3 regions of the Pseudoduganella rhizocola genome follow, and region 1 is predicted to be linked to each of the others. Evidence: predicted binding sites of a transcription regulator. Region 1 holds the regulator's gene; each other region holds the start of a gene.
The links. Region 1 encodes FNR, which switches genes on or off when oxygen is low (the NO sensors DNR and NnrR bind a similar motif). Its sites were predicted from a motif close to TTGATNNNNATCAA; they were not measured.
Positions count from the first base shown of each region.

Region 2: the regulator FNR is predicted to act here: its motif matches at 1,901-1,914, upstream of ACJRPG_RS24685 (glycine-rich domain-containing protein).
Region 3: the regulator FNR is predicted to act here: its motif matches at 4,917-4,930, upstream of ACJRPG_RS03780 (universal stress protein).

Region 1 covers NZ_JBJQIK030000004.1:385,017-395,495, forward strand. Annotated here, with positions in the region: gene ACJRPG_RS12135 (GlxA family transcriptional regulator) at 36-980, shown strand; gene ACJRPG_RS12140 (response regulator) at 977-4,084, opposite strand; gene ACJRPG_RS12145 (alpha/beta fold hydrolase) at 4,190-4,945, opposite strand; gene ACJRPG_RS12150 (MarR family winged helix-turn-helix transcriptional regulator) at 5,072-5,509, opposite strand; gene ACJRPG_RS12155 (EAL domain-containing protein) at 5,556-6,332, opposite strand; gene fnr (fumarate/nitrate reduction transcriptional regulator Fnr) at 6,429-7,184, shown strand; gene ACJRPG_RS12165 (FixH family protein) at 7,181-7,684, opposite strand; gene ccoG (cytochrome c oxidase accessory protein CcoG) at 7,694-9,055, opposite strand; gene ccoP (cytochrome-c oxidase, cbb3-type subunit III) at 9,061-9,987, opposite strand; gene ACJRPG_RS12180 (cbb3-type cytochrome oxidase subunit 3) at 9,980-10,144, opposite strand; gene ccoO (cytochrome-c oxidase, cbb3-type subunit II) at 10,146-10,479, opposite strand, start outside.
Region 2 covers NZ_JBJQIK030000022.1:1,095-11,573, reverse strand. Annotated here, with positions in the region: gene ACJRPG_RS24695 (CHASE domain-containing protein) at 1-1,140, shown strand, start outside; gene ACJRPG_RS24690 (glycine-rich domain-containing protein) at 1,231-1,785, shown strand; gene ACJRPG_RS24685 (glycine-rich domain-containing protein) at 2,016-2,930, shown strand; gene ACJRPG_RS24680 (hypothetical protein) at 3,004-3,243, opposite strand; gene ACJRPG_RS24675 (SDR family oxidoreductase) at 3,346-4,239, opposite strand; gene ACJRPG_RS24670 (CDP-6-deoxy-delta-3,4-glucoseen reductase) at 4,251-5,276, shown strand; gene ACJRPG_RS24665 (MFS transporter) at 5,325-6,569, shown strand; gene ACJRPG_RS24660 (DUF1345 domain-containing protein) at 6,580-7,239, shown strand; gene ACJRPG_RS24655 (HPF/RaiA family ribosome-associated protein) at 7,321-7,680, shown strand; gene ACJRPG_RS24650 (helical backbone metal receptor) at 7,699-8,478, opposite strand; gene ACJRPG_RS24645 (GGDEF domain-containing protein) at 8,561-9,538, shown strand; gene ACJRPG_RS24640 (DUF5610 domain-containing protein) at 9,535-10,086, opposite strand; gene sbcB (exodeoxyribonuclease I) at 10,122-10,479, shown strand, end outside.
Region 3 covers NZ_JBJQIK030000002.1:40,848-51,326, reverse strand. Annotated here, with positions in the region: gene leuD (3-isopropylmalate dehydratase small subunit) at 1-175, opposite strand, end outside; gene ACJRPG_RS03800 (entericidin A/B family lipoprotein) at 232-354, opposite strand; gene leuC (3-isopropylmalate dehydratase large subunit) at 384-1,787, opposite strand; gene ACJRPG_RS03790 (chemotaxis protein CheA) at 1,984-3,837, opposite strand; gene ACJRPG_RS03785 (protein phosphatase CheZ) at 3,837-4,661, opposite strand; gene ACJRPG_RS03780 (universal stress protein) at 5,013-5,480, shown strand; gene ACJRPG_RS03775 (response regulator) at 5,598-6,242, shown strand; gene ACJRPG_RS03770 (Crp/Fnr family transcriptional regulator) at 6,494-7,291, shown strand; gene hemP (hemin uptake protein HemP) at 7,432-7,635, shown strand; gene ACJRPG_RS03760 (hypothetical protein) at 7,709-8,041, shown strand; gene ACJRPG_RS03755 (DUF2325 domain-containing protein) at 8,061-9,305, shown strand; gene ACJRPG_RS03750 (sulfite reductase subunit alpha) at 9,328-10,479, opposite strand, start outside.

The DNA.
Region 1 (10,479 bases):
GCCCGGAGGACGTATAAACCTCAATTTGGGCCATCATGAGCAAACATATCGCAATCGCCGTTTTTCCGGGCTTCCAGGTGCTGGATCTTGTTGTCGTCACCGTTTTTGAGGTGGCCAATGCCAGCGCGGGCGAGGAACGGTATAAGGTTTCGCTGGTGTCCGAGCATGGCGGCCCGGTGCGCAGCTCAAGCGGTGTGCCGGTAACGACGGAACCGTTCGGCGACCCCGCCGCTTACGACACGGTGCTGGTTGGCGGCGCCATGGAAATGCTGGAATACTCGCCCGGCCTGCTCGGCTTCCTGCGCCAGGCATCCGTTTCCGCGCGCCGCACCGGCAGCATCTGCAGCGGCGCCTTCGTGCTCGGCCGGGCCGGGCTGCTGGACGGGAAACGGGCGACCACGCACTGGGCGCATGCGCGCGAGCTGCAAAAACTGCATCCCAAAGCGCGGGTGGAAGAAGACTGCATCTTTATCGAGGACGGCAATCTGTGGACCTCGGCGGGCATGACGGCCTGCATCGACCTCGCGCTGGCGCTGGTGGAAAAGGACTTCGGCGTGGAACTGGCGCGCCAGGTCGCGCGCAAGATGGTGGTCTACCACCGCCGCAGCGGCGGCCAGTCGCAGTTCTCCGCCCTGCTGGAACTGGAACCGAAATCGGACCGTATCCAGCGCGCGCTGAACTACGCCAAGAGCAACCTGAAGAAAGAGCTGTCCGTGGATGAACTGGCCGATGCGGCTCACCTGAGCCGCCGCCAGTTCAGCCGCAGCTTCCGCCTTGAAACGGGTCAGTCGCCCGCGCGGGCAGTGGAAACGCTGAGGGTGGAAGCGGCGCGCGACATGATCGAATCCGGCCGGCTGCCGATTGACTTGGTGGCGCGCGAAAGCGGCTTTGCCGATCCCGAGCGCATGCGGCGCGCTTTCGTGCGTGCCTACGGCCAGCCGCCGCAGGCCATCCGGCGCGCGGCGCGGCAAAGCGCCTAGATCGACTGGGGGTCTTCCCGGTCCAGCCACTCGCGGCCGGCCGCCAGGACCATCTGCAGCTCCTGCCGAACCAGCGCAAACAGGCGCGGCGCATCGTCCATCGGACCTTCGGTGAGCGCCGTCTCCGCGTCCAGCGTCGCATTGATCAGGCGTTTGGCGCCGAGGGCGCCCACCGCGCCGCGCAGGCTGTGCAGCACGCGCGCCGCATCGTGGTAGCGGCTTTCCCGCAGCGCCTGGTCGGCTTCATCCATCGGCTGCAGGCCGTTGTCGATGGCGCCGCGCACCATCCTGAACATCACGGCACGTCCTTTCGGGTCGGCGCCCATCACCTTCATCAGGCTGTCCATGCTGAACACCTGGCCGGCAATGGCGGCTGGCGCCGCAGCGCCTCCCGTGCCTTCGCCCTGCGCGGCGCGCAGCTGCTGCGGCAGGTGACGTTGTATAACGCTCATCATTTCCTCCACTATCACCGGCTTGGCGATGAAATCGCTGATTCCCGCCTCCACGCAGCGGTCCCGTTCCGATGCCAGCACGCCGGCCGTCATCGCAATGATGGGCAGCGTCAGCTGCAGCTCGCGCCGCAGCATGGCGGTGGCGGTAAAACCGTCCATCACCGGCATCTGCATGTCCATCAGGACGATATCGTAACGCGCCGGCTGCGCGCGCAGCAAATCCACGGCCTGCTGGCCGTCGCCGACGATATCGAGGGTGGCGCCGGCCTGCTCCAGGATGCCGCGCGCCACGGCCTGGTTCAGCAGATTGTCCTCCACCAGCAGGAAATGCGCGCCACGCAGGCGGCCGCGGATGCCCTCGCCTGCCATCATGCGCTCATTGCGGCCTGGCTTGCGTGCGACCAGCGCCTGGTGCAGCGCCTCGAACAGGCTGGAACTGGTGATCGGCTTCACCAGCACCACGTCCGCTTCCGGCCGCGTGGCGATTTCCTCCAATTGGTCGCGCGCGAAAGCGTTCACCATCACGACGATAGGCTGCGTATGCCCGTCCGATGCGCGCCGGATGGCCTGCGCGATGGCGGTGCCGTCCTTACCCTGCATATGCCAGTCTGCCAGCACCACGTCATAGGCCTGATCCTTCGCCATGCGCTGTTCGAACAAGGCCAGTGCACCGGCGCCGGTATCGGCCAGGTCGGCATCCCAGCCCCAGGCCTGGATGACGCGGCCGATCATGTCGCGGCTGGTACGGTTGTCTTCCGCGACCAGGATGCACAGGGGGCCGATGCCCGGCTGCCGCTTCGCCTGGCCGCGCTCCGGCAGCACGTCGAAGGACAGCTCGAACCAGAAGCAGCTGCCCTTGCCTTCTTCGCTGCGCACCTGGATCTTCCCGCCCATCATCTCGATCAGCCGGTGCGTGATGGCCAGCCCCAGCCCCGTTCCGCCGAAGCGGCGTGTGATGCTCTCATCGGCCTGCGAGAAAGCGCGGAACAATTGCGCCTGCTGCGCGGGGTTCATGCCGATGCCGGTATCCTCAACCTCGAAGCGCAGCCGCACGCGGTCCGTGCCCATCTCGCGCGCGCTCACGCGCACCACCACTTCACCCTGCTCCGTGAACTTGATGGCATTCCCCGCCAGGTTGACGAGAATCTGCTGCAGCCGCAGCGCATCGCCGCGCAGCAGCTTCGGAACGTCGGGGTCAACCACGATCGCGAGCTCCAGCTCCTTCTCGCTGGCGTTCATCGTCATGGTGGTGGCGAGCGAGCTCATGGTCTCATCGAGGTCGAATTCCACAGGCGACAGCTGCATGCGGTGCGCTTCGATCTTCGAGAAGTCCAGCACGTCGTTGATGATGGCCATCAGCGTATCGCCCGCGCTGCGTATCATGTTCAGGTATTTGCGCTGCTGCGCCGTCAGCGAGGTATTGGACAGCAGGTAGATCATGCCCAGCACGCCATTCATCGGCGTCCGGATCTCGTGGCTCATATTGGCCACGAAGTCGCTCTTGGCGCGGTTGGCGGCATCGGCCTTGTCGCGTTCGCGCTCCAGTTCACCGGCGCGCTGCTCCAGCTCCGCCATCAGCGCATGCGCATGGTCGTCGGCCGTCTGCCGCGCGTGCATCAGCTCATTGAAGGCGATGGTCAGCTCCCCGATCTCGTCGCGCTTTTGCACCGGGATCGGCACGAAGCCGCCTTCGCGTTCGCGCAGCTGGCGGATCGCATCGCGCAGCTTCATCAGCGGCGACATCAGGCGCACCGTCAGCCAGCCGATGAAGGCCGCCGTCAGCAGGGAGGCAACGCCGCTCCAGAGCGCCATGCGCAGCTGCAGGCCCTTGAAGGGTTCGAACGCTTCGTCCACCGGCAGCGAAGCGGCCAGCACCCAGTCCACGGATTTCAGCGCGCGGTAGCTGTTCAGGGCACGGTGCCCGTGTTCATCGGTGCCGATCACCGTTCCTTGCCGCGGCATCTCCCTGGCGGCGGAAGAAGGCGCGGGCTTGAGCAGCAGCGCTGCATCGGGATGGAGCACAAATACCGGCTGCTGCTCGCGCGTAAGGGCGAAATAGTGGCCGGTGCGGCCCACCTTGGCCGTGCGCAGGTTGCCCAGCACATTGTCCTTGTAGAGCCGCATCACGCCGAGCAGCACACACAGCACTTCGCCCCGGTCGTCCAGCACGGGCGCCGCCATCTGCACAATCGGCTGCTTATGCGCACGCCCAAGAACAGGCTCGGTGATCAGGGGCTTTTTCGTCTGCATCACACGCATGAAGTAGGCGCGGTCCGATGCATTCACCCCCTGGCGGCCCGGCGTCTCCGGCAGGTCGGCAATCACCACGCCTTTTGCATTGAGCACCAGCACATCGTCGAACAGGGCGAGCACGGCACGGTCGCGGTAATAGGCGCGCAGCGCGGCGGGATCATCGGCGATCTCGCGCGGCTGCTGCCTGGCGGAGAATGAAATGATGCCAAGCAACATGGACAGCTTGTCGTCCAGTTCCTCGGCCGTGCGCTTGACCAGGGCGCCCTGCTGCGCAAACAGAACCTTGGTGAAATCCTCCTGCATGCGCTGCGCCAGCAGTGCAGTGACAAGCGCGATCATCACTATCGATGTCAGGCTGGTCGCAAGGGCGACTTTCACTTTGATCCCAGGCGGCTTCATGGTTTCCTTTGATGGGAGTGCCGGGAAATTCTCCTATCAATGGCCGGGATTGGCAATTGAATACCGCATGGAAAAACGGCAGGGCCATAGCCCCGCCGTTCCGTATCAGCGCTGTGCCGCGGCGATGATCACATCAGCCACCTGGCGCGGCTGGGAGAGCATAGGCACATGGCTCGCTTGCAGCGTGGTGGTGGTGGCTTTCAGCTTTGCTGCGAAATCGCGCTGCAGGCCGGGGTCGATCATGCGGTCCTTGGCGGCCACGATGTAATAGTTCGGTTTCGACTTCCACGATGCAATGGACACCGGCTCGCCGAAGGCTTTCGAATGGATCGGGCCCTGGGTGGCATAGATCAGGCGGGCCTGGGCCGGGCTGACGTCCTGTGCGAAGTTTTCCGCGACCGATTTCTCAGGCAGGGTCAGGAAACCGGCGGCGTCGGCCTGCAGGGTCGGTACGCCGGGTGGCGTCGGGTAGTTCTTGCCGAGATCGGCGGCAGTCTGGCCTTCGGACGGCGCAAAAGCGGCCACATAGACCAGGGCCTTGACCTTGTCGCTGGTGCCGGCCTGCGTAATCACGCTGCCGCCCCAGGAGTGGCCCACCAGCACTACCTTGCCGGTCTGCGCATCGATCACGCGCTGGGCGGCGGCCACGTCGTCGGCCAGGGAAGTGAGGGGATTCTGTACGGCGACGACTTTCAGGCCCTTGGCATGCAGCAGGGGAATCACTTTCTCCCAGCTGGAACCGTCGGCAAAGGCGCCGTGGACGAGGACAACGGTGGTGTCGTTGGCGGCAGCCTGAGCAGGCAGGGCGGCGCCGGCGAACAGGGTCGAGGCGATGAGGGCGGAAGAGGCGAATTTCAGCATGATGAACTCCTTGTGTAGTGTGGGTCGTGGTGTCGTTTGAATTAGTTAGCGCGCTAAGTGTTATAAATATAGCGCGCAAATAATTAGTGCGCAAGTTAATTTTGAAAAAATTTTTGCGAAGGGTTGTCAGCGCGCGTCGAGATTCGCGCTGAGCTTGCCGAGGCCGGCCATCATGCCGTCCACGTCGGCATTGGTAATGCTGCAACTTTCGGCGATGGCGGCGGCGATCTTCACGCCTTCCGCGCGCAGCTCCTGGCCTGCTTTGGTGAGGGTCAGCACGCGGTTGCGTTCGTCGCGCGGGTCACGGTTGCGCACCAGGTAGCCTTCCGCCTCCAGGCGTTTCACCAGGGGCGTGATGGAACCCGAATCCTGCTGCAGGCGTTCGGCAATGTCCTTGATGCCCAGCCCTTCCTGTTCCCACAGCACCACCATCACCAGGTATTGCGGATAGGTGAGGTTCAGCGCGCTGAGCAGCGGCTTGTACAGCTGCGTCATCTTCAGCGATGTGGAATACAGTTTGAAGCAGAGATGCTGGTCGAGCGAAGGCGGTTGTGGTTTCGGCATGGCGATAGCCTAACAAATTTCGCGACAGGCAGCCAAATCGGCTTGCTTAGCCGTAGGCGGCGTCGGGAATCGTCGACAGGGCGCGGAAAGCCGGTTTGCCGAACAGGTAGCCCTGCATCAGGCTGATGCCTGCGGCGCGCAGGAAATCGCGCTCGGCAGCAGTTTCGATGCCTTCCGCCAGCACGCGGATGCCCAGCTCGCGGCTGATGGCCATCACGCCGTGCACGATGGCCTGCTTCGGCTTATTGCTGTCGATATCGCGCACCAGGGCCATGTCCAGCTTCAGCACATCGGGCTGGTATTCGGCCAGCAGGTTGAGCCCCGCGTAGCCTGCGCCGAAATCATCGATCGCGGTGCGGAAGCCGAAGCGGTGGTATTCGCGGAAAATATTCACGAGGTGGGCGCGGTCGGCCACCTCCTCGCCTTCCGTCACCTCGAAAATGATGTTCTCCAGCGGGAATCCGAACTCGCGCGCGGCCTCGAACGTGCCCTGGATGCAGGCGGCCGGCTGGTAGACCGCGTTCGGCAGGAAATTGATCGACAGGCTTTCCCGCATCCCCAGTTCGGCCGCGCCCTTGATCGCTTCGCGCCGGCAAGCCTGGTCGAACTGATAGCGGTTGCGGTCATCCACCTGCGACAGCACCGACCATGCCGATTCGCCATCGCGGCCGCGCACCAGCGCTTCATAGGCGTAGATGGAACGCGTGTCGCAATCCACGATAGGCTGATAGGCAAATGCAAACTTGAACGGCAGCGGTTCAGCCGTGCGGCATTTGCCGCAGCTGCGATGCTCGGCGGGCACCTCGGGCTGAATCGGGATCATTTTGTGTCTTTTTGGAAAATGAAGTCACAGTGTAACGTTTTGCAATGTTGCGCGCGCGGTTTGTTCAATCGTGCGCTTTGCCGGTACACTGGAGCCATGAACGAGCTCCCATCCCTTACCCTGCCCGGCGCCACCATCGAGATTCTGAAGGCGCGCTGCTCCACCTGCAGCATGCACCAGCTTTGTCTGCCGATGGGGCTGGACATGGGCGATATCGATAAGCTGGACCGCATCATCGGCCGCCGCCGCAAGATCGAAAAAGGCAGCTCCTTGTTCCGTGTGGGAGATCCTTTCGGCAGCCTGTACGCGATCCGTCTCGGCCATTTCAAGACCTACCAGATCAATGCCAACGGCGAGGAACAGGTGACCGGCTTCCAGATGGGAGGCGAGCTGCTGGGCATGGACGCGATCAGCACCGACCGCCACTATTGCAGTGCCGAGGCGCTGGAAGACAGCGAAGTGTGCGAGATTCCCTTCTCCAGCCTGGAGCAGCTGCTGGTCGATATGCCCACCCTGCTGCGCCACTTCCACCGCATGATGAGCCAGGAGATCACGCGCGAGCAGAGCGTAATGCTGCTGCTGGGGAATATGCAGGCCACGCAGCGTTTCGCGGCCTTCCTGGTCAACCTCGCCTCGCGCTATGAAGCGCGCGGCTATTCCAGCACGGCCTTCCAGCTGCGCATGTCGCGCGAGGACATCGGCAATTACCTCGGCCTGACCATCGAGAGCATCAGCCGGCTGCTGAACAAGTTCAAGAAGCTGGGCCTGATCGCGGTGAACAACCGCGAACTTCAGGTGCTGGACCTGCCGCGCCTCAAGGCCATTACCGCCGGCACCGAAGTCTGCGCTTAACGCGCGTCCGCTGCCAGCACCAGCTCGCGCTGCGCGGGCCAGTGCCAGTTGCCCTCCAGCCGCCAGCTGCGCTGGCCGCCTTCCGCCAGCACCACCCAGCGGCTGCGTTCCAGCAGCGGCAGCGGTGCGATGAAGTTTCCTTCCGCATCCGGCCGCACGGTGAGCCGCACGTCGCGCGCGGGCTGGGTGGCGTGCGCCAGGTGCAGTTCCACGTCCCCGGGCGGCAGCGCCGTACGGGTTCTGATACGGCCCGCCAGCGCGCCTTGCGCCGCGTTATAGCGCAGTTCCAGCGACAGGCCGAGGGCCGAAGCCACGCGGTCGCGGCGCAAGTCCTGGTTGATGGCCTTGCCGCGCTTGTAATAGTCGCCGACCACCAGCGCATCCTGCTGCGCGAAAGCGATATAGCTGGTGTAGGCGCAGGCCGCGAGCACGATGGCCGGCCCGGCCATCAGCAGCCAGGGCCAGCGATGGGTATACCAGGGGGCGGACGGCTTGTTCATCTCTTCTCCTTAGCGCGGCACAATGAAGACCGCCTCTTCGCGTACGGAAATCGACGGGTCGTCGAGCGCCTGCAGCGACACTTCAATCTTGTTCGAGCCTTTCTTCGCCGCGCCGTAGGCGGTGCGCAGGCGCACGGGCACGGCGCGCGTCTCGGTCGGGCCAACCGTCACTTCCAGGTCCGACACCACCACCAGCGTCGGCAGCCCGCTTACGCTGATGCGGTAGCTGTGCTGCCGTTCAGTGGTGTTCATGATCTGCAGCCGGTAAACATTCTCGATATCGCCATCCTCCACTTCACGGCCCATGGAGCCGCGGTCGCGGATCACGTCCATCTTGAGTGGCGTGCGCAGCCACAGCGAGGCCAGGAAGGCCAGCGCCACGGCGCACAGCAGGCCGCTATATGCCAGCACGCGCGGACGCATGGCGCGGCGCCGGATCTGCTCAACGCTCAGGCCCTCGGCCATGGCGCGGTCGGTGCTGTAGCGGATCAGGCCGCGCGGCTGCGCAATCTTGTCCATCACGCTGTTGCAGGCATCCACGCAGGCGGCGCAGCCTATGCATTCATACTGCAGTCCCTTGCGGATATCGATGCCGGTCGGGCAGACCTGCACGCACATCGAGCAGTCGATGCAGCCGCCTGCCGAACGCGGGCTGCGCGGCTCGCCGCGTTTCGCATCGTAGGTGATGATCAGCGAATCGCGGTCGAACATCGAACTCTGGAAGCGCGCATACGGGCACATGTACTTGCACACCTGTTCGCGCAGCCAGCCCGCGTTGCCGTAGGTGGCGAAGCTGTAGAACAGCACCCAGAACCATTCCCAGGGGCCGAAGGTCAGCGTGCGCACCTCGTTCGCCAGCACATCGATGGGCGTGAAGTAGCCGACGAAGGTGAAGCCGGTCCACAGCGCCACGGCGCCCCACGCCAGGTGCTTGCCGCCCTTGCGTGCGAACTTCTTCAACGATGGCGGCTGCCTGTCCAGCGCGATGCGTGCACTGCGGCGGCCTTCGAACTGGCGTTCTATCCACAGGAAGATTTCGGTGTACACGGTCTGCGGACAGGTAAAGCCGCACCACACCCTTCCCGCGATTGCCGTGACGAGGAACAGCAGCCAGGCGCACATCACCAGCAGCACCGCGAGATAGATGAAGTCCTGCGGCCACAGCACCAGGCCGAAGATATAGAACTTGCGCGCCGCAAGGTCGAACAGCAAGGCCTGCCGTCCGTTCCAGTTCAGCCAGGGCAGGCCGTAGAAGGCCAGCTGCGTGAGCCAGACGAACACCCAGCGCAGGCTGGCATAGCGCCCCTTGATCTCGCGCGGATAGATCTCCTCGCGTGCTGCATACATCTTGATGACTTGCGGCGAATTCATGATGCTTATTTCTTTGCTACTTCCACAGGATTGGACAGGCCCCACACATAGGCGGCCAGCACGTGCACCTTGTCTTCACCGAGGAAGTCGGCGAAGGCGGGCATGGTGCCGTTGCGGCCCTTGCGGATGGTCTCCATCACCGTTTCGGCGCTGCCGCCGTACAGCCAGATCTTGTCCGCCAGGTTCGGTGCGCCCAGCGCCTGGTTGCCGGTGCCGGCAGCGGTATGGCAGGCCATGCAGGCGGAGAACTTGGCCTTGCCGAACACGGTCTTGATCGGGTCCGAGGTGCTGCCGGACAGGCTCAGGACGTAGTGCGCCACGTTCTCGATGTCCTTGTCCGAACCTAGCGCCGCGCCCATCGGCGGCATCACGCCGCTGCGGCCGTGCATGATGGTGGTCTTGATCACGTCCGGTGCGCCGCCGTACAGCCAGTCCTTGTCGGTCAGGTTGGGGAAGCCCTTGTTGCCGCGTGCGTCCGAGCCATGGCATTGCGCGCAATAGGTGAGGAACAGGCGTTCGCCGATGGCATGGGCCTGCGGATCGGCGGCCACCGCCTTCAGATCCTGCGAGCGGTATTTCGCGAACAGGGGGCCGTAGTCGGTATCGGCTTTCGCCAGTTCTTCCTTGTACTGGCCGGTGGAAGCCCAGCCCAGCTTGCCGGCATAGGTGCCGAGGCCGGGGTAGAGCACCAGGTAGGCCAGGCCGAACACGATGGTGATGTAGAACAGCCACATCCACCAGCGCGGCATGGGTGTATTCAGCTCGGTCAGGTCTTCGTCCCAGATATGGCCGGTGGTGCCGACCGGCCCTTTGTGGTCGGCCGACACCTTGTGCACGGACTGGGTATACAGCAGCACGCCGCAGCCGATCACGCCCAGCAGCGTGAGCACGATGATGAAGCCGTTCCAGAATTCATTGGTGAAGTCAGACATGGCGTTCCTCCTCGTCGGCGAACGGCAGGTTCGCGGCCTGCGCAAAGCCCTCCTGGTTCGGTTTCGCCCATGCCCATGCCCAGATGCCAACGAAGGTGATGAACGAGATCACCGTCATTACGCTGCTGGCGCTGTCAAACACATTCTCGATTGCCATGTCAGTTCCTCGTTTTGATCAAAGTGCCCAGGCCTTGCAGGTAGGCCACGAGCGCGTCTTCTTCCGTCTTGTCCGCCAGCTCCCTGGGCGCGTTGGCGACTTCTTCTTCGCTGTACGGCGTGCCGAGGCGCTGCAGTGCGCGCATCTTCGGCACGATCTCGGCGGGCGCCAGCTTGGTTTTCGCCAGCCATGGATAGTTCGGCATATTCGATTCCGGCACCACGTCGCGCGGGTTCTGCAGGTGTACGCGGTGCCACTCGTCGCTGTAGCGGCCGCCTACGCGCGCCAGGTCGGGACCGGTGCGCTTGGAGCCCCACTGGAAGGGCCGGTCGTAC
Region 2 (10,479 bases), on a different contig from region 1:
CGCCGCGCCGCCTACGTGGGCTCGGTCGGCATCGGTTTCAGCGTGCAACGACTGGTGCAGACGGCGCTGGATGAAACGCCGATGCAGGACATCCGCGTTACGCTATACGGCGGCCCGGATGACGGCAATGTCCAGCCACTGGGCCGCCTGCTGTACGATACGAAGGACGTCAATGTAGGCGCCGCGCCGAGTCCGGGCCACTTCGACATCCTGCTGCCCGTGAACTTCAACGGCAGCAACTGGCAGGCCCGTTTCAGCGCACCGAAGCAGGCGCTGTATTCGCGCTTCGATGCCTACCTGCCCTGGTTCGCGGCCCTGATGGGATTTGCCGCAACCATGCTGATCTATGCCCTGTTCCACGCCCTGTCTTCGGCCCGCAAGCGCGCGGTGAAGATGGCGCGCGCCATGACACGTGAACTGCGTGACAGCCAGGTCAAGCTGCAGCTGTCGCACCAGCGCCTGCGCCGTCTTGCTGCCCACGCGGAGCAGATCAAGGAAGAGGAACGCAAGCGCATCGCACGCGAGATCCACGATGACCTGGGCCAGAACCTGCTGGCTCTGCGCATCGAGGCGGATATCCTGGCGAACCGCACTGCCCTGCGCCATCCGCGCCTGCACGAACGCGCGCGGGCCACCGTGAAGCAGATCGATGAAACGATACGCAGCGTGCGCACCATCATCAACGACCTGCGCCCGACGGTGCTGGACCTGGGCCTGCACGCGGCCGTGGAATGGCAGATCGCGCAGTTCCGCCAGCGTACCGGCATTGCCTGCGAGCTGGTGGAGCACGGCGGCGATACCGGCATCGACGACCGCTGTGCCGTGGCGTTTTTCCGCGTGCTGCAGGAGTCGCTGAGCAATATCCAGCAGCATGCCCGCGCCAGCCTGGTGCGGGTGGAACTCACGCATATGCAGGGCACGCTGCGCATGTCGATTGCCGACAACGGCATCGGCCTGCACGACAGCAGCCGCAACAAGACCGGCTCTTTCGGACTGGTGGGTATCGAAGAGCGCATGAGCTTGCTGGGCGGCCAGTGCACCATTGCGGGCATGCCGCGCGGCGGCACCATCGTCACCGTGAGCGTGGCGGTGTCCCATCTGGCGCCCGTCCTCGCATTAGGAGAATTCGTAACGCGGTAGGAATTGCTGAAGGAAGCTTGAGGCAGATCAAAGCGTAACCTTGATGGTGGGCAAAAATAACTTCTCTCCCCCACCGAAAGGACCCCCAACATGAACACGCGCGATTTCGAAGCTATTGCCGCCCTCGACCTGGAGCCGGTCAAGGTCAAGCTGATGCACCAGGAGTCCGGCGAAGGCTGGTCGCTGGACCAGGTGAACGCTGTCGAGTTCGAGTACCGCCGTTTCCTTTATCTCATGAAACGCTTCCCTAACGAAGCGGCCGCACCGTTGCAGGATGTAGACACTTTCTGGCATTACCACATCCTCGACACCGTGAAATATGCAGCCGATTGCGAGGCGGTATTCGGCTACTTCCTGCATCACTTTCCCTACATCGGCCTGCGCGGCGAGGATGACCTGGCGGCGCACGCACGCGTGGGCGAGCGCATGAAAGAACTGTACGAAGATACCTTTGGCGAAGCCTATGCGCAGGGGCTGTCCGCCTATTCGGCGCGGGTTGCCGGCAGCGCCTACTCGGCACGCGTTACGGCCACGGCTTACTCGGCCCGTGTTACCGGCACCGCCTACTCGGCACGCATTGCGGACGCGCCGCCTCAACAGGCGCCGAACCTGTTCACCGAACGTCCGCGCCTGCAGTCAGCCTGACAATACCCATTGCCGGGCTGGCATGCCAGCCCGGCAATACGCGGGTTCAGCGAAAATAGCGCGCGACTTAAAAGCCGCTTGTAATCCTCAACAATGCGCTTATACTGAGTTTTCGTTGACCCAGCTCAACGCTTCGTTCCCCAGCTCCGAACGTCCCTGACACCCGACCTCTCCGGTCCACGCACGGTGTCTACCGCTAATTTCTGCTTACTCACAAAGGGATATGACTCATGATTTCGACTGAAAGCTTTCAAGCAATTGCCGACCTCGACCTGGAACCGATCAAAGTAAAACTGATGCACGAAGAATCCGGCGAAGGCTGGTCGCTGGACAAGGTCAACGCCGTGGAATTCGAATACCGCCGCTTCCTCTACCTGATGAAGACCTTCCCGAACGAACAGACCGCGCCGCTGATGGACGTGGACATCTTCTGGCATTACCACATCCTTGACACCATGAAGTACGCGGTGGATTGCGAGAAGGTGTTCGGCTATTTCCTGCACCACTTCCCTTACATCGGCCTGCGCGGCGAAGACGATGAAGAGGCGCACCAGCGTGTGGGCGACCGCATGAAGGAGCTGTATGAAGCGACCTTCGGCGAAGCCTACCTGCGCGCGCCTGCGGACACCGCCTACTCCGGCCGCGTTGCCGCAACCGCGTATTCCGGCCGCGCCCCGGAAGTGGCTTACTCCGGCCGTGTTGCCGATGCCATCGCCTACTCCGGCCGTGTGAGCGCGGAGGCCGCGAAAACCGCCTATTCGGGCCGCGTAGCAGACAAGGTGGCATATTCGGGCCGTGTCGCTGACAAGACCGCCTACTCCGGCCGCGTGAGCGCGGATGCCGCCAAGACTGCCTATTCCGGCCGCGTGGCTGACCAGGTAGCCTACTCAGGCCGTGTGAGCGCGGACGCCGCGAAAACCGCCTACTCCGGCCGCGTCGCCGACAAGGTGGCGTATTCGGGCCGCGTGAGCGCGGACGCCAATGGAGGCAGCGCGAAGGCCGCTTACTCGGGCCGCGTCGCCGACCAGACCGCCTATTCAGGCCGCGTCAGCGCCGAAACGGCGTACTCCGGCCGCGTGAGTGCTGAAACGGCGGCGCCTGCCGACGCCTTCTACACCGCCCGTCCCCGCCTCGCCGCCGCGTAAATCAGCGCAGCACAAATAAAACGGCCGGCGCCTGATCCTCCAGGCCCGGCCGTTTTTTCATGCTGGCGCAGGTTCAGTGCGCCATCAGATCCCGCAGTTCGCGGATGCTGAAATCGCTGATCTCATGCATGCGGATCAGGATCGTCGCGCCGATCGGCAACGTGTTGTGGCGGATCTTGCTGATCACAGGAGGCGCAACTTCCAGCGCGCGCGACAGGGCCGCGTCGTTCTTCAGCTGCAGTTTTTCGATAATCGCGTCCAGCACGCGATTGGGGTTATAGCTCGGCGAGGCCGTAATCTCTTTCAGGGACATGATCAAACTCTTGCAAATTGGACAAGGGAGTTACTGTTGCTCTGAACCGACAGTCCGGCAACCTTTGTGAGAATTTGATAGATTTTAACCCTATTTTTTGTGCTATGTAATTTTTCGCCTCATTTTCAGAAAGTCCACGACCGTCGGATAGCGCAGGCGCACACCCAGTTCGCCCTTGAGCCGTGCATTGCTGAGCCGGCGCGACTCCGACATAAATGACAGCAGGGCAGGCGTGACCACCTTCGCCAGTTCGGCGCGCGGCAGGCGCGGCGGCCGTGGCAGCCCTTCCGCATCGGCCACCGCATCGAAGTAGTCCCCCATCTTCATCTCGCTGTCATCGACGGCGTGGTAGACCCGCCCCGGCCGCCCGCGCCGCATGGCCTGCAGCACGATGGAGGCCAGGTCGTCGGCATGCACATGGTTGGTAAAAACGTCATCCTCCGCCAGCAAGGCCGGAGTGCCCTGCTCCAGGCGCTTGATGGGCAAGCGGCCGTCAGCATAAATGCCCGGCACCCGCAGGATGGACAGGCGCCCGCCTGTCCGCCGCGCCCAGCGCCGGAGTGAGCGCTCAGCCTCCACCCGCCGCAGCGCGCGGCCATTGTGGGGCGCCACGGGCCGCGACTCATCGATCCAGGCGCCGCCCGCATCGCCATAAACGCCGGTGGTGCTCACATAAACGACATTGGCGCGGTCGGGTAAAATGGCGGTCACATTGCGGGTACGGGGGTCGCTGAGGCCTTCGGCGGGCGGTGGCGCCAGGTAAAGCACCGTGTGCGCCAGCCCGGCCAGCCGGCGCAGGCTATGCGGCTGGTCCAGGTCCGCCACGATGGGAACGGCGCCGGCCGCGCGCAGCGCCGCGCAACGTTCCTGCTGGCTGGTGAGCGCGAACACGCGGTAGCGCGCGCGCAGCAGCGGCAGCAGGCGCATGCCCACGTCGCCGCAGCCGATAATCAGCAGGCGAGGCCTGCCCAGTTGCTGTATGTATTTGCTATTCATTCAAGGATTGTATGACGTTCCAGATTACCGTTCAGCCCAGCGGCCATCAATTCAGCTGCGACGACGACGAAACCGTTCTCTCGGCAGCCATGCGTGCAGGCATTGGCCTGCCATACGGCTGCAAGAACGGCGCCTGCAGTTCCTGCAAAGGCAAAGTGGTTTCCGGTTCCATCACCCACCGCCCGCACCAGCGCCGCGCGCTGACCGAGGAAGAAGAAGCGGCGGGCATGTCCCTGTTCTGCTGCGCGGTGCCGCAATCCGACCTGGTGCTGCAGGCACGCGAGGTGGCGGGCAGCGGCGACTTCCCGGTCAAGAAAATGCCTTCGCGCGTATCGACGATGGAAAAGATGGCGCCGGACGTAATGGTGATCTCGCTGCAGCTGCCGGCCAACGAAACGCTGGAATACCGCGCCGGGCAGTACATTGAATTCCTGCTGCGCGACGGCAAGCGCCGCAGCTACAGCATGGCCAGCGCGCCGGGCGCCGGTCCGGTCACGCTGCATATCCGCCATATGCCGGGCGGCCTGTTCACCGACCAGGTGTTCGGCGCCATGAAGGAACGCGACATCCTGCGCTTCGAAGGCCCGCTGGGCACCTTCTTCGTGCGCGAGGATTCGGACAAGCCGATGGTGCTGCTGGCCTCCGGCACCGGCTTCGCGCCGATCAAGGCCATTGTGGAACAGATGAAGGCCAGCGACTCGAAGCGGCAGATGGTGCTGTACTGGGGCGGCCGCCGCCCGCAGGACCTGTATATGGATGCGCTGTGCCGCCAGTGGGCCGAAGAGATGCCTAACTTCCGCTACGTGCCCGTGGTGTCGGACGCGCAAGCGGAAGACAGCTGGAACGGCCGCACCGGCTATGTGCACCGTGCGGTGGTGGAAGACCTGCCGGACATGTCCGGCTACCAGGTCTACGCCTGCGGCGCACCGATCGTGGTGGAATCCGCCAGGCGCGAATTCGTCCAGCAATGCAAGCTGCCCGAAGACGAATTCTATGCCGACGCCTTTACCACCGAAGCCGACCTGGCCCAACCCTGACCTGCTCCACGCTGCGCCGCCGTGGGGCGCGCGCAGCGCCCCACATCTATGTCATCCAACGGATTCAGCGTTCTTCGTCACCGTAACTTCTCCTTCTACCTGACCGCCCGCATTTTCGGCACGCTGGCCGTGCAGATGCAGAACGTCGCCATCGGCTGGCAGGTGTATGCGAGCACGCATAACCTGTTCTACCTCGGCATGATCGGCCTGGCGCAGTTCGCGCCTTTCCTGCTGCTGATTCTTCCCGCCGGCCACGTGGCGGACCAGTTCAACCGCAAATACATCATCACCATGTGCCTCGGCATGCAGCTGGTGGTCGGCCTGATGCTGCTCGCCTTCACGGCGGCCGGCCTGACCGTGGTGTGGCCGGTGTTCGCGGTGCTGGTGCTGTTCGGCAGTGCGCGCGCCTTCATGGGGCCTGCCACGCAGGCCATCCTGGTCAACCTGGTGCCGCAGGAGGACTTCAGCAAGGCCGTGGCCCTCAGCAGCTCCGCTTTCCATGTGGCCGTGATCCTCGGCCCCACGCTGGGCGGCCTGCTCTACATCTACGGCCCCACCGCCGTGTACACGGTAGCCTCGGTGCTGCTGCTGGTTTCCGTGGTGCTGATGTCGATGACGAAGGCGCCTGCGCAGTCGGCCAAGCGCGAACCGGCCACCTGGCACAGCGTGCTGGAAGGCCTGCGCTTCGTGTTCTCGCGCCCCATTGTGCTGGGCGCCATTTCGCTCGACCTGTTCGCCGTGCTGTTCGGCGGCGCCACGGCGCTGCTGCCCGCGCTGGCGCATGATGTGCTGCATGTCGGCCCCACCGGCCTTGGCCTGCTGCGCACCGCGCCGGGCACCGGCGCGGCCCTGTGCTCGATTGCGCTGGCCTTCATGCCGATCACGCGCCGCGTGGGCCTGTGGATGTTCGGCGGCGTGGCCGTGTTCGGGCTGGGCACCATTGTGCTGGGCGCCACCAGCACCTTCATCGTTGCGCTGGTCGCCCTGCTGCTGATGGGCGCGGGCGACATGATCTCGGTCTACGTGCGCCACCTGCTGGTGCAGTACGAGACGCCGGACGCGATTCGCGGCCGCGTGAGCGCCGTGAACTCGGTGTTCATCGGCGCATCCAACGAACTGGGTGAATTCGAGTCCGGCGTGACCGCGGGCTGGTTCGGCCTCACGCGCGCCGTCATCTTCGGCGGCGTGGCCACGCTGTTTGTCACGGGCCTGTGGATCAAGCTGTTCCCGGTGCTGTCGCGCATGGACCGTTTCCCGCACCAGGAACAGGAAAAAACTGCTCAGCAGGCGTAAGATAGGACGCATGGGCGTCCTCATCCATCGATCGCTGCGCAACCGGCCTCACCTGCTGGCCGCCATCGCCACCGGCGTAGTCACGGCGGCACTGCTGCCTCCGGGCTGGTCGCAGCTCAACCGCCTGCTGACCGCCTGGGATGCGGCAGTGTGGATCTACCTCGTCACCATGATCTGGACCATGGCGCGCGCAGACCACCAGCGCATCCGCGCCATCGCTGCCCAGCAGGACGAGAACTGGGCCGTGATCCTGATAGTGCTGTGCCTCGCCGCCTGTGCCAGCCTGGCTGCCATCGGCAGTGAACTGGCCGTGATCAAGGCCATGCCGGCGGCGCAGCGCGGCCTGCACTACCTCTTTGTGTCCACCACGCTGGTGGGCTCGTGGCTGCTGCTCGGCATGCTGTTCTGCTTCCACTATGCGCACCTCTACTACAACGCCGCCGCGCACCACCGGCCGCTGCGCTTCCCTGACCGCGAATCGCATCCTGACTACTGGGACTTTCTCTACTTCTCCTTCACCATCTCGGTAGCGGCGCAAACGTCGGACGTGACGGTATGCTCTTCCGCGCTGCGCAAGCTGGTGCTGGCCCAGTCGGTACTCAGCTTCTTCTTCAACCTGATCATCCTCGGCATGTCGGTGAACATTGCGGCGGGCCTGATCAACAGCTGAGAAATGTGCTGTAGCTAACGGGCAGCATCCCCGTAAATAGCGTAAGATGAACCGGACTTGATGAACAAACAGGAGACACCTATGCAAATCCATGTGAACACCGATAAGACTATTGAACAGCATGCCGGTCTCGATGAGCACGTCAATCAGGTCGTGACCACCGCACTGGACCGTTTCGGCGAACACATCAACCGCGTGGATGTCCACGTCAGCAATGACCTTGCACAGAAAGGTGCGGACGGCGCCAACCGCTGCATGATGGAAGCGCGCCTCAATGGCTACCAGCCGATTGCCGTGACCGACCATTCGGCCACGCTGCACCAGGCCATCAATGGCGCGGCGGACAAGCTCAAACGCGCCATCGACAGCGCCATCGGCCGCCTGAACGATAAGGATAAACGCAACGCGCGTGCAGCCGACTTTATCGAAGCGGAAGAATAAGGCCTTGCTGCTGGCGGCTCACGCGGCCGCCAGTCCGCGCAGGTAGCGTATCCCCTGCAGCGCGCGGCTGCCATACCAGGACATCATTTCCCCATCCACCAGCTGCACCGGCTTGCCCAGCTGCCGTTCCAGCGCGTCCGCGTGCGCTTCCGTGAAGCGGTAAGGCTCTGAGGACAGCAGCACCTGGTCAAGCTGCGACAGCAGCGCTTCGTTCCATTCGAATCGGGGATAACGCGCATCGCCCAGTTGCGGAACCGACCAGCCAATTTCCGCCAGCATGCGGGCGATATAGGTGTCGCGCGAGATGGACATCCACGGATCCTGCCAGATGCAGTAGAGCACGCGCTGCGGCCTGCCTTTAGGCGCCGCGCGCAGGGCCGCCAGTTCGGCCTCGAATTCCGCACACCAGGCATCGGCCCGCGCCTGGGCGCAGAAAATGCCGCCCATGAGCTGGGCCAGCGCAATATTGTCCTGCGGCGCCAGCGGATGCGTGACCACGATATTGGGCACGAACGCCGCCAGCTTGTCCACCGTCGGCTTTTCATTCTCGTCGATATTGACCACGAGGTGAGTAGGCGCAAGCTTGCGGATTTTTTCGATGTTCACGTCCTTGGTGCCGCCCACCTTGGGAATGGTGCGCACCACTTCTTCCGGATGAATGCAGAAACCGGTGCGCCCCACCAGCTGTGGGGCAAGGCCCAGCTCGCACAGCAGTTCGGTAATCGACGGTACGAGGGAGACGATGCGCGCGTCCGGCGCCGCCGGGTGTTGTTGGCCGAGAGAATCGATGAAGGTCATGGCCGCCATTGAACCACACTCAGCAGTGAGTGCGCTATGATGTTGCGTACCGGCATTGCCCGGTGCGTCTGGACTTGATAACGTGAAACTTCTTAGCACTTTCGCTGCCTCCCCTTACCGCACTGCGGATATCGATCTCTTCCGCGATGCAGAGGAGGCCAAGGTCGCCGCGCTGCTGGCGGCCTGCCCGGTCATGCATGCCGCGGCTGGCGAAACGGTCTCGGATGCCCAGCGTGCCCGCCTCCATATCGTATTGCGCGGCGCGCTGTCCGTCACGAGCGACACGCGCACCGGCCTGAGCGACGGTTCGGTGAGCAAGGTGCTGCCGGGCGAAAGCGTGGGCGAACAGTCGGTGCTGGACGACCAGGCCGGCCTGCAGACCGTGACGGCGCTGGTGGAAAGCGAAGTGCTGCTGGTGGAGGCGGACCTGGTGTGGCGCCTGATCGATGAAAGCAATGGCGTGGCGCGCAACCTGCTGCGCCTGCTGTCCTTCCGCATCCGCGCCGCCAATGCGCAGTTGCGGCGGCGCCAGAAACTGGGCGAGTTCTACCGTCAGCTGTCCATGGTGGACGGGCTCACCGGACTGCAGAACCGCGCCTGGCTGAACGATGTGCTGCCCAGCCTGGTGACGGCGGCGCATGAATCGCAGCGGCCCTTCTCGCTGATCATGATCGACATCGACCACTTCAAGCGCTTCAACGACACGCACGGCCACGTGCAAGGCGACCAGGCGCTGCGCATGGCCGCCCATGTGCTGAGCGGTGCGCTGCGTCCCAGCGATTTCGCGGTGCGCTACGGCGGTGAGGAAATGATGGTGCTGCTGCCGGAGACGGCGGAGACGGTGGCTTCCGGCGTGGCCCAGCGCCTGTGCGAGCGCATGCGGCAGGCCGTGGTGTTCGAGGATATGCGGCTGCCGCTGCCGCATATGACGGCATCCTTCGGCGTGGCCTGCCTGCGGCCCGGCCAGGACGAACGGGCGCTGATTGCGGCGGCGGATGCGGCGCTCTACCGCGCCAAGGAAGGCGGGCGCGACCGGGTCGCGCTCGATGGCCAGGCTTAAGCGCCTCCTTCCGGCTGCCCGGCAGGCTTGCTGAAGGAGGCGGTGAAGTCCTCCAGTCCCTTCATCACCAGCTCATAGGTCTTGTCGATATTGGCGGCGATATCGCCATCCAGCACCTTCAGGCCTTGCAGGATGTCGCGCGCCTCCTTGAAGCCTTTTTCGATACCGCCCTTGATGGTATCCATGAACTTGCCCAGCGCCTCGTCTTCCTCCATGCCGGGATTCTGCTTCTTGAAGGCATCGAAGAAGCCGGTGGCCAGCGACACGATGCGGCCGGCGGTGGCTTCGGGCGAATTATCCTGGGCCGACACGGTCTGCAGCGCGTTCTCGCCCAGCTCCGCCTTCAGCGCCTCGTTGATGCTGGTAATGGCCGATTTATAGAGCAGCGCCTGCGGGTCGTTCTGGGAACCGATGGAGATGGATGCCGTCGTCTGCATGATCGACGCATTCAGCTGCATCTTGGCGCGGGTGGCCGGAGAAACTGCCGCATCGGTACTGACGTTGCCCGCCAGCGTACTTTTTGCATTGAGGGAAACAGGATTTGCCACGATAATTCTCCTTATGGAAACGCCACTGCACACACATGAGTAACCACACCTTCCTCTGGCACGACTACGAAACCTTCGGCGCCGTACCGCGCCGCGACCGTCCAGCCCAGTTCGCCGCGATCCGCACCGATGCGGAACTGAACGAGATCGGCGAGCCGGTCATGGTGTTCTGCCAGCCTGCCAACGACTTCCTGCCGGATCCCGTTGCCTGCCTGATTACGGGTATTACGCCTCAACAGTGCCTGGCGCAGGGCGTTCCTGAGCACAAGTTCGCTGCCATCATCGAGCAGGCCTTTTCACAGCCGGGCACGATAGGCGTCGGTTACAACACGATCCGCTTCGACGACGAAGTGACGCGTTTCCTCTTCTGGCGCAACCTTATCGACCCGTACG
Region 3 (10,479 bases), on a different contig from region 1:
TGTTGTCCATGCCGGGCTCGCCGTGGTCGGTGTAGCGCCACTCGTCGAACAGGTTGGGACCGAAGCCGGTGCGGCGGATCGACTTCAGGAACTGCTTCGGAATGATGGCATCGGTATCGACATTGGCGCGGTCGAGCGGTGCAACGAGTCCGTCAAGAACGGTAAATTTTTCCATGATACTCAGCGGGTTGGTGCGACGGCGGGACCGTCGCGGCCCGCCGTACTGCGGTGTTATTTTTTGCCGGCGCCTTCCACTACCTGGCCGACCTTCTGCACATCTTTTCCGATGCCGGAAATGGTGTTGCAACCAGTTAGAACGATGGTAGTGAGTGCGATAGCGATAATGGTTTTCATGTTTGGACTCTTGAACTGGTTGTTATAGGTCAGCGCAGGGCGCGCACATCGACAAAATGGCCGGCGATACCGGCGGCGGCCGCCATGGCAGGCGATACCAGGTGGGTACGCCCGCCCTGGCCCTGACGGCCTTCAAAATTACGGTTGGAAGTGGAGGCGCAGCGCTCGCCCGGCTCGAGGCGGTCGGCGTTCATCGCGAGGCACATCGAGCAGCCCGGCTCGCGCCATTCGAAGCCTGCGGCCTTGAAGATGGTGTCCAGCCCCTCGCGCTCGGCCTGCTCTTTCACCAGGCCGGAACCCGGCACCACCAGCGCCAGCTTCACGTTCGAGGCCCGCTGCTTGCCGCGCACCACGGCGGCTGCCGCGCGCAGGTCTTCGATGCGCGAGTTGGTGCAGGAGCCGATAAAGACTTTATCGATGCGGATGTCCGAGATCGCGGTATTCGGCGTAAGGCCCATGTAGACCAGGGCTTTTTCCATGGCGTCGCGCTTGACCGGGTCCTTTTCCTGGTCGGGATCCGGCACGCGCGCGTCGATCGCCGTTACCTGCTCCGGCGAGGTGCCCCAGGTGACTTGCGGACGGATCTCGGCGGCGTTCAGCGTCACCACCATGTCGAACTTCGCACCCGGATCGGAATGCAGGGTGCGCCAGTAGGCCACGGCGTGGTCCCAGTGCGGGCCGGCGGGCGAGAAGGGACGGCCTTTCACATAATTGATCGTGGTGTCGTCCACCGCCACCATGCCGGCGCGAGCGCCCGCTTCGATGGCCATATTGCAGACGGTCATGCGGCCTTCCATCGACAGCGCGCGGATGGTGGAGCCGCCGAATTCGATGGCGTAGCCGGTGCCGCCCGCCGTGCCGATCTTGCCGATCACGGCCAGCACGATGTCCTTGGCGGTAACGCCGGCCGGCAGCGCGCCATCCACCTGCACCAGCATGGATTTCGATTTCTTGGCCAGCAGCGTCTGCGTCGCCAGCACATGTTCCACTTCGGAAGTGCCGATGCCGTGCGCCAGGCAGCCGAAGGCGCCGTGGGTGGAGGTATGCGAGTCGCCGCACACCACCGTCATGCCGGGCAGGGTCGCGCCCTGCTCCGGGCCGATGACGTGCACGATGCCCTGGCGCTTGTCGTTCATATTGAAATACGTGACGCCGTATTCCTTGGTGTTGGCGTCCAGCGTTTCCACCTGCAGGCGCGAGATCGGGTCTTCGATGCCGTGCGTGCGGTCGGTAGTCGGAACATTGTGGTCGGCCACGGCCAGGGTGGCGGACAGGCGCCATGGCTGGCGGTTCGCCGCGCGCAGGCCGTCGAAAGCCTGCGGGCTGGTCACTTCGTGGACGAGGTGGCGGTCGATATACAGGATGGCGGTGCCGTCTTCCTCGGTACGCACCACATGGGATTCCCAGAGTTTGTCGTAAAGCGTCTTCATGATTGCTGCTTACTGCCTGTGTGAGAGAGTTCCATTTTGATTATGCCACAGTTTGTGCGCTGCAAAACAAGCCCGGATTCCGCCTCGTGAGCCGATACGCCTTGATGCCCAGCGCGCCGTGAGGCGCCCTTGTTAATAAAAAAGCCTGCTGACTTTTGAGGTCGCAGGCTTTTGGTACTTCGTGGATCTTGGCTTTTTCTTATGCCGCCATCCGTACATTGCTCCTGCAACCGTCCATCAGGAAGGATAGGCCGACAACTAGCACCAGCTCACCTTCCGCGGAACGCGCAGTGCCGGTAATGCCTTCGACCGCAATCGCGGTCATCGGTTTAATCACCAGGTCGGCGGTGCCGTCAACGGCTTCCACGGCCAGGATGTATGGCTGCGGTGCGTTGATGACGATGCCCACGCGCTCGGAGCACAGCTCGTAACCCAGCGCACCGGCCAGCGTGCGCACCGGCAGCGGACGGCCCTGGTCTTTCAGCACCGGGGCGCCGCCTACTTCCATGAAGGTTTCCGGCAGTTCCACCACGCGCTGCACCACGGCCATCGGCAGCGCCAGCAGCGCGCCCGAGGTCGAGACCAGCATGGTCGGCACGATCGACAGCTCGATCGGCAGGCGGATCGCAAACTTGGTGCCCTTGCCCAGCGCGGATTCGATATGGATCGCGCCGCGGTTCTTTTCCACGGCGGTCTTCACCACGTCCATGCCCACGCCGCGGCCCGACACCGAGGAAGCCACTTCCTTGGTCGAGAAGCCCGGCAGGAACACCAGCTGGTAGGATTCGTCGTCGCTCAGGTTGGCGCTTGGCGAGATCAGGCCCTTCTCTGCAGCCTTGCGGCGCAGGCCGGCCGGGTCCATGCCCTTGCCGTCGTCCTGCAGCACGATCATGACGCTGTTCGCTTCCTGCCATGCCTTCAGCGAGATATAGGCCTTGGCCGGCTTGCCTGCCGCCACGCGCACGTCCGGCGATTCCACGCCGTGGTCCAGCGCGTTGCGCAGCATGTGCACCAGCGGGTCGTACAGGCTGTCCACCACCACGCGGTCCACTTCGGTTTCCGCGCCTTCGATGGTCAGCTCGACTTCCTTGCCCAGGTCTTTCGCCAGTTCGCGCACCAGGCGCGGGAACTTCTGGAACAGGCGGCCCACCGGCTGCATGCGGGTCGCCAGCGTGGCGCGCTGCAGTTCGGTGGAATAGCGCGAGGCGCGTTCCAGCGTTTCGGTCAGGGCCGACATCAGCGTGGCGGCCTGGCCTTCGAACTTGAACTGCTGCAGGCGTTCCAGCAGCACGGCGGCCTGGTTGGCGGCCTGCACCGATTCGCCGGCCACTTCCAGCAGCGCGTCCAGCTTGACCGCGTCGATACGGATCGATTCTTCCTTGGCCGGAGCGGTGGTCGGCGCGCGTTCCTCGCGGCGTTCCACGCCATCCCATTTCCGGCCGCCAGCCTCGGCGGCAGGCGCGGCGGGGGCCGCTTCAGCAGCAGCGGGCGCTTCGCTGGCAGCTGGACGGGTGTAGCTACCCGGCGGCATCACCGCCTCGTACATGCCTTCCCAGTCCAGCCCTTCGCCCGATGGCGCGGCGGCAGCAGCCGGCGCAGCGGCGGCGGGCGCCGCAGCGGCAGGCGCCGGGGCGGCCGCCGGTTTCGCCGCCGGCTTGGCGCTGGTGGCCTTGCCTTCGATGGCATCCTTCAGGATCGCTTCCAGATCCTTGGGCATGGCCGGCAGGCTTTCCGGCGCGGCGCCGTTATTCAGTTCCGCCAGCTGGTCGGCCACGAAGCCCGAAGCCTGCAGCGCCGCCTCGATGGAGAGCGGCGTGACCGGCGCGGCGCCGGTGCGCAGCGCGTCGAACAGGTTTTCAGTCAGGTGGCAGGCTGTCACCAGCGCCCCCAGGTTCATGAAGCCCGCCCCGCCCTTGATCGTGTGGAAGGAGCGGAACACCGCATTCAGCGTTTCTTTGTTGTCTGGGTCGCGTTCGAGGCGCAGCAGGTGCTCCTCGACGTTGACTGCCAGGTCCATCGCCTCAACGACGAACTCCTTGAGCATATCGTCCATCAGAACCCCAGATCGGCAAGAAGATCGTCAACACTATCCTGGTTCAGTGCAACATTCGGCGTCGAAGGACCAGACATCAGCGACACCTCTTTCTGCGCAATCTTCTCGCGCACATCAGCCGGCGCGTTGTCGCGCAGCAGCTGGGCCAGTTCGTTTTCCACCGTCTTCGTGATCACCACCACTTTCTTGATCAGCTGGCCGGTAATGTCCTGGAAGTCCTGCGCCATCATGATTTCCAGCAGGCGCGCTTTTTCCGCCTCGGTGGCTTCGGAGACGGCCTGGGCGAAGGCGCGCGAGTCGCCTGCCAGGACCTTGAACTCTTCAATACTCAGCTTGCCCTCGAACAGGGCCGCCCAGCGGTCTTCCATTTCCTTGGATTTCTTGGACAGCACATCCTGGGCCGGCATGCCGTCGTCCAGGGTGTTCAGCACCTTGTTGGCGGCCTGCTCAGTCAGCGAGGCCACATATTCGAGGCGGTCCTGCGCGTCCACAATCTGGGTCGACGCTTCGGTCAGGGCCTTGTCGTAGCCCAGTTCGCGCAGGGAGTCGTGCAGCAGGCGCACGATGCCGCCCAGGCGTTCGAACATGCTGCCGTCGTGCGGCTCGCCGTCGGCGGCTGCAGGCGCAGGCGCGGCGGCGGCGGCGGCCGGAGCGGCGACGGCATCGGCCGGACGTGCGGACGAGATTTCGTCGAACAGGCTTTCCAGATCATCTTCTGCTGCGGCGGCTGCCGGAGCGGGGGCCGGGGCCGGAGCCGGGGCGCTGGCGCGCTGCGCGGACACTTCCTCGAATAATGCGTCGAAATCATCTGCGGCGTCGGTCATAATCCCTGCTTCTCCATAATCAAAAAATTGCTGCCGTCCTTGCCCCAGCCGCGCTTGCGATGACGCTGGGCAATATTAACGCACTTCCGCGAGTGTAGCAGGGGCCAGCCCCCTTGTTCAATCGCCGCAACGCCAAAGGGAATGCAAAGTGCCAGCCCGTGCCCAAAAGTGACAGGGAGTGTTGTATTTGAGTGCCCCCGGTGTTATAGACAAATCCACATTTCGCAGCCCCTTTGCGCCTGCTGCGGGTGTTTATTGATCGATATCAAGTCTTTCCAAGCTGGCAAGGCTTGCAAATGCGGCTACAATGAAAGCGGGCACCTGACTCTTTTAGACTTAAAGGAGGCTGTCATGTACCGTAAGATCCTCGTTACCACCGATGGTTCCGCCGTATCCCGTATGACGGCCTGCGCCGGCGTGGCTTTCGCCCAGCAGATGGGCGCCGAAGTGCTGGCCCTGTTCGTTGCGCCGGAATACCAGTACCCCATTTATGTGGAGATCATTCCGCCCAGCTACCCCAGCGAGGAGGAATACCGCGCCGCGATGGCGCGCGCCGGGGCCGAGCATACCCAGTCCATCGTCGATTCCTGCGCGAAGAAGGGCGTGCGCTGCGAGGCGATGACGGCCTTCTCGGAAAGCGCCGCCACGAAAATTGTGGAAGTGGCGCAAAGCCATGGCTGCGACCTCATTTTCATCGGCTCGCACGGGCGCAGCGGTTTCGGCCAGCTGCTGCTGGGCAGCGTAACCAATAAGGTACTGTCGCATACCCGGATTCCCGTTCTGGTGCACCGCTTGCTTAAAGAACCGCTGCCTGATTAGACAGGTAAACGATTTTCCTCGGTGCTGTGCCGCAAAACAGGCATCACCCAGCTATCTTTTGAATAATAGTTGGTGCAATAATGTAATCCACAGTTACTGATCACCGGGCCCATAAGAATGATAAGAATTGTTATTGCCGATGACCATACGATCATGCGCGAAGGGCTCAAGCGCATTCTCGACGGTGCGCAGGACATCGACATCGTCGGCGAAGCGACCGATGGCTTCGAAGTCTTGCGCCATGTGCGCCAGGGCGGCTTCGACCTGCTGCTGCTCGACCTCTCGATGCCCGGCCGCAGCGGGGTGGACCTGATCCGCCAGATCCGCGGCGAAGCGCCCAAGCTGGCCGTGCTCATCCTCACCATGCACGAGGAAGAACAATACGCCGTGCGCGCCATACGCGCCGGAGCCCAGGGCTATCTCACCAAGGAATCGGCCGGCACCCAGCTGGTGGGCGCGATCCGCAAAGTGGCGTCCGGACGCCCTTACATCAGCACCGAGGTGGCCGAACAACTGGCCCTCAACATCATGACGCCCAACGAGAGCCTGCTGCACAAGCAGCTGTCGGACCGCGAGTTCGAAGTGTTCTCGCTGCTGGTGTCGGGCAAGACCATCACCGAAATCGCCAACGGCCTGCACCTGAGCGTGAAAACGGTGAGCACGCACAAGACGCGCATCATGCAGAAAATGGGCATGAGCTCGCTCTCTGAAATGGTTCAATACGCAGTCGCGCACAAGCTGCTATCGCCGTTCAAAACTTAGCCCGCAAGGAGCTTTGCGTCGGACTATTCCTACAAATGCCCGCGGGCTCCTACGGGCATATTCAGCGCATACCGATATCATTCCTACCCCCTAGTTGGCATACTGAAACCATCCCAAGCACGTTGCCTCCAGGCTAGATCGATATACCGGCGGCATCGGCATAAGAAACCCAAACCGGATGACCTGAACAGGAGAACAGCATGCCCCCCATGCATACCAGCGACCTGCGTGCCGTCAGCCCTTCGACCGTGATGGAGGCCGGCCGCCAGCGCCAAGGCCGGCTCTGGTCCAACCTGAAAGAAGTCTGCGACCTGCTTCGCATTCCCGCCTGCAATATCCACACCGACGAGCTGCTGTTCCAGCACGTGCAATTCAAAACAGGCCAGCGCATCCACACCATCGGCCAGGCCTTCGACACCCTGTACATCGTCAATTCGGGCTTCCTGAAAACGGTGCTGATCGACGAATTCGGCAACGAGCAGGTGCTGAGCTTCCCGATGAAGGGCGACATGCTGGGCGTGGACGGCATCCACACCCGCCACTACGCTTCCGAGGCGGTGGCCCTGTCCGATTGCGACCTGATCCTGCTGCCCTTCAAGAAGCTGACGGCGCTGGGCCGCGTGCACCTGGAGCTGGAAAACATGATGTACGGCGTGATGAGCCGCGAGCTGGTGCGCGAGCAGGCCATGATCGGCATGCTGGGCGCCCTCAGCGCCGAGGCGCGCGTGGCGCGCTTCCTGATCTCGCTGGCGGACCGCTTCGCGCAAATGGGTTATTCGAGCAAGCTGTTCAACCTGCGCATGACGCGCCACGAAATCGGCAGCTATCTCGGCCTCACGCTGGAAACGGTGAGCCGCACCCTGTCGGCCTTCAACGAGATCGGCCTGATCACCGTGGACCAGCGCACCATCGGCATCAAGGACCCGGAGGCGCTGAAGACCCTGCGCCGCCTGCCGCCCTCGCGCTCGCGCGGCAAAGGGGCCGCGGCCCTGCCGCGCAAGGAAGCCGAAGCCCTGGCCGCTCCCGTGCAGCTGGTGGCGGCAGTGTAAAGATTTACCCCGGCTTTACCCAGCTTGGCCCGCTTCGGCGGGCCTTTTTTATTTTCTCGTCTGCGCAGAAATCGCTTGCGTTTCCGGCACGCCTGCCCAATAATTCAAATGCGAATGATTCTTATTTAGAGGAATACCTTATGACCACCACGACCGCTCCGACCCCCGCTGCCGCGGCGCTGGCGACACCGGCCAGCCCGGCCGCTCCAGCGGCTGCCGCGCCCGTGCGCCGTTTCACCACCGCCAGCCTCATGCAGGACCAGCGGGAAGTCGAAATCGAGCACGGCGGCCGTATCTACCGCCTGCGCATCACCCAGCTGAACAAGCTGATCCTGACCGCCTGATCCCCGTTTCATTCCCCAAGCCAGCCATCCGCTTCCCCGCGGTAGCCAGCGACCACTCCCCAGGAGAGTCCCTATGGCTATCGAGCACACCGATCCGATTTTTGCCGCCCCTGTCCAGCACGGCCACCAGCCCGAGCTGATGCTGAGCGCCGTCCTGCACCTGATGTCGCACTACACCGCCAGCGCCGACCGTGGCGCCTGCGTCAAGCTGGCCTCGGTCATCGAGCGCCACCTGAAGGCCCTGGCCAGCCTGCCCGATCTGGCGCCGGTGCTGAGCGCCACCTGCCAGCAACTGTCCGAACAGTGGGCCGCCGTGGTGGAGCGTTCGCTGCCGCCGCCGAAGGACGATAGCGGCTTTTTGAGCCGCATCATGACCCGCAACCGCCCTGCCCCGCAGGCCGCGTAAAGCCCCGGGGCTATCCATCATGTGCGATCGACACGACACGCCCGCGAATGCGGGCGATGGCGGCACTTCGCGCCGCCGCCGCATCTGGGAACTGGGCCATACCTGCCACTGCCCCCTGATCGGTGTGGGCCTGCCGCTGGCCAGCCTGCGCAAGCTGGTGGGCAAGGTAACCGGCGGCACCGTGGTGGCCGACGACTATGAAGTCCATGTGGGCGTGGTCAGCGAATGCGGCGCCCGCAACCGGCTGTCGGAAGCGGTGCAGAAGGAGCTGGAGCGCCGCTACGCCACCGTGCTGCTGCGCTTCCGCGCTGCCCGCAGCACGGAGCAGCTGGAGGCGCTGTGGCGTGCCGCTGTCGCCGGCGGCGACGTGTCCGGCGCCTTCTGGGCCGGCCTCACGCATGCCCGCTGCACGCCGCAGCTGGAAGAGAAAATGTGCCGCGACCTGCACATGATCCAGCACCAGGCGGGCGCCTGTGCACGGGCCGACATCAAACATTTCAATGCGGTGGTCGAAGAAAAGGCGCAGCTGGAGCAGGAACTGGCGCGCCTGCAGCAGCGCAGCGCGGCCATGCAGCTGGAACGCACGGCGGAACAGGAGCGCCATGCCACGCAGGCCATGCAGCTGCGCGCCCAGCTGGTCGGGCGCGACAGCATGATCGATTCGCTGCGCCAGGAACTGGAACAGCTGCGCAACTCGATACCGGGTCTGGCGAACCGCCAACGGCTGCAGCAGCAGGCGGCACTGAGCGCGGAACGCGAGCAGCAGGCGCGCCAGCAGATGCAGGAGCTCAAACGCGAGCTGGCGGAGGCGCATGCGGCCCGCGCGGCTGCCGGGGAAGCGGCACGCGTTACGGCGCAGGCGGCGCACGGCGGCGGCGACCCGGCGCATATTGCGCGCGCTTCGGCACTGGCCGCCCTGGACGAAGAACTACCGCCGGAAGGCGCACCGCTGCTGCCGCAGCTGGCCGAACGCAGCGTGCTCTGTGTGGGCGGGCGCAACGGCAGCGTGGCCAGCTACCGCATGCTGGTGGAACGCAGCGGCGCCCAGTTTGCGCACCACGACGGCGGGCTGGAAGACAATGTGGGCAAGCTGGAATCCAGCTTGGCGGCGGCCGATCTCGTGATCTGCCAGACCGGCTGTATAAGCCACAGCGCCTATTGGCGCGTGAAGGACTTCTGCAAGCGCACCGGCAAACGCTGCGTGTTCGTGGAAAACCCCAGCATCTCCAGCCTGCAACGCGGGCTGGAAGAACTGGCGCCCTGAGCCGCAAGGGCCGCGGCGTGTTTCAGTACACGTCGCGCCGGTAGCGCCCCTCTTCCGCCAGCGCATTCAGCGCAGCATCACCCAGCACTTCACGCAGCGCCGCATCCACTCCTGCCGCCATGCCATCCAGGCTGCCGCAGACGTAGATGGCCGCGCCATCGGCAAGCCATGCGCGCAGGGGTGCCGCGTTCAGCGGCAGCAGGTCCTGCACATAGCGCGCCGTTGCGCCTGCGTCGCGCGACCAGGCAAAATCGCTGCGTTCCAGCAGGCCGGCATTGCGCCAGGACTGCAGCTCATCGCCGTAGTGAGCGTCGTGCGCGGCATTGCGTTCGCCGAACAGCAGCCAGTTGCGGCCCAGGCCTGCGCGCACGCGCGCCTTCAGGTGGCCGCGCAGGCCCGCCATGCCGCTGCCATTGCCGATCAGGACCAGCGGACGGGCCGCATTCTCTTCGAGGCGGAAACGGCGGTGCTGGCGCAGGCGCAGCGGCACAATGGTGCCCAGCGCGGCCTGGTGCAGCCAGCCGGATGCCGCGCCGTGCGAGCCGTCCGCATGCGTGTGCAGGCGCACCAGCAGGTGCACGCGGCCATCGGCCGGAATGGAAGCGATGGAATAGTCGCGCGCATGTTCGGGATCCGACGGCGGCGCAAGCTGCGCCAGGTCGCCGGACTGCCAGTCCGGCAGCGCGGCGTCGGCCGGTTCCAGTTCCAGGTGCGCGAGCGGCGCACCGGCGCTGCCCGGATTGACGATGCGGCGCGCGGCCAGGCGCCAGCCGGCGAAGGCCGGGGCGCCCCAGTCCGGCGCATCGCTGGTGCCGGCCAGGTGGCTCAGCTGCTGGCGCCAGTGGCTGATCGATACGGCGCTGCTGCGGTCCACCTCGATGCGCCCGAACAGCGGCTGCGCGCCCTGTGCCGCCAGCCAGCCGTCCAGCGCACGGCCGAAGCCGCAGAAGTGGCTGTAGCTGCTGTCGCCCAGCGCCAGCACGGCGTAGTGCAGGTTCGGCAGCGCCAGTTCGCGCGTCATCAGCCGGCTGGCGAAACCGGCTCCCGCATCGGGCGCATCGCCTTCGCCATAGGTGCTCACGATGAACAGTGCGCGTTCAGCGCCCAGCAGGGCCGCGGCATCGACAGCGGATAATTCGATGGTGCGCACGGCGATGCCGGCAAGGCGCAGCGC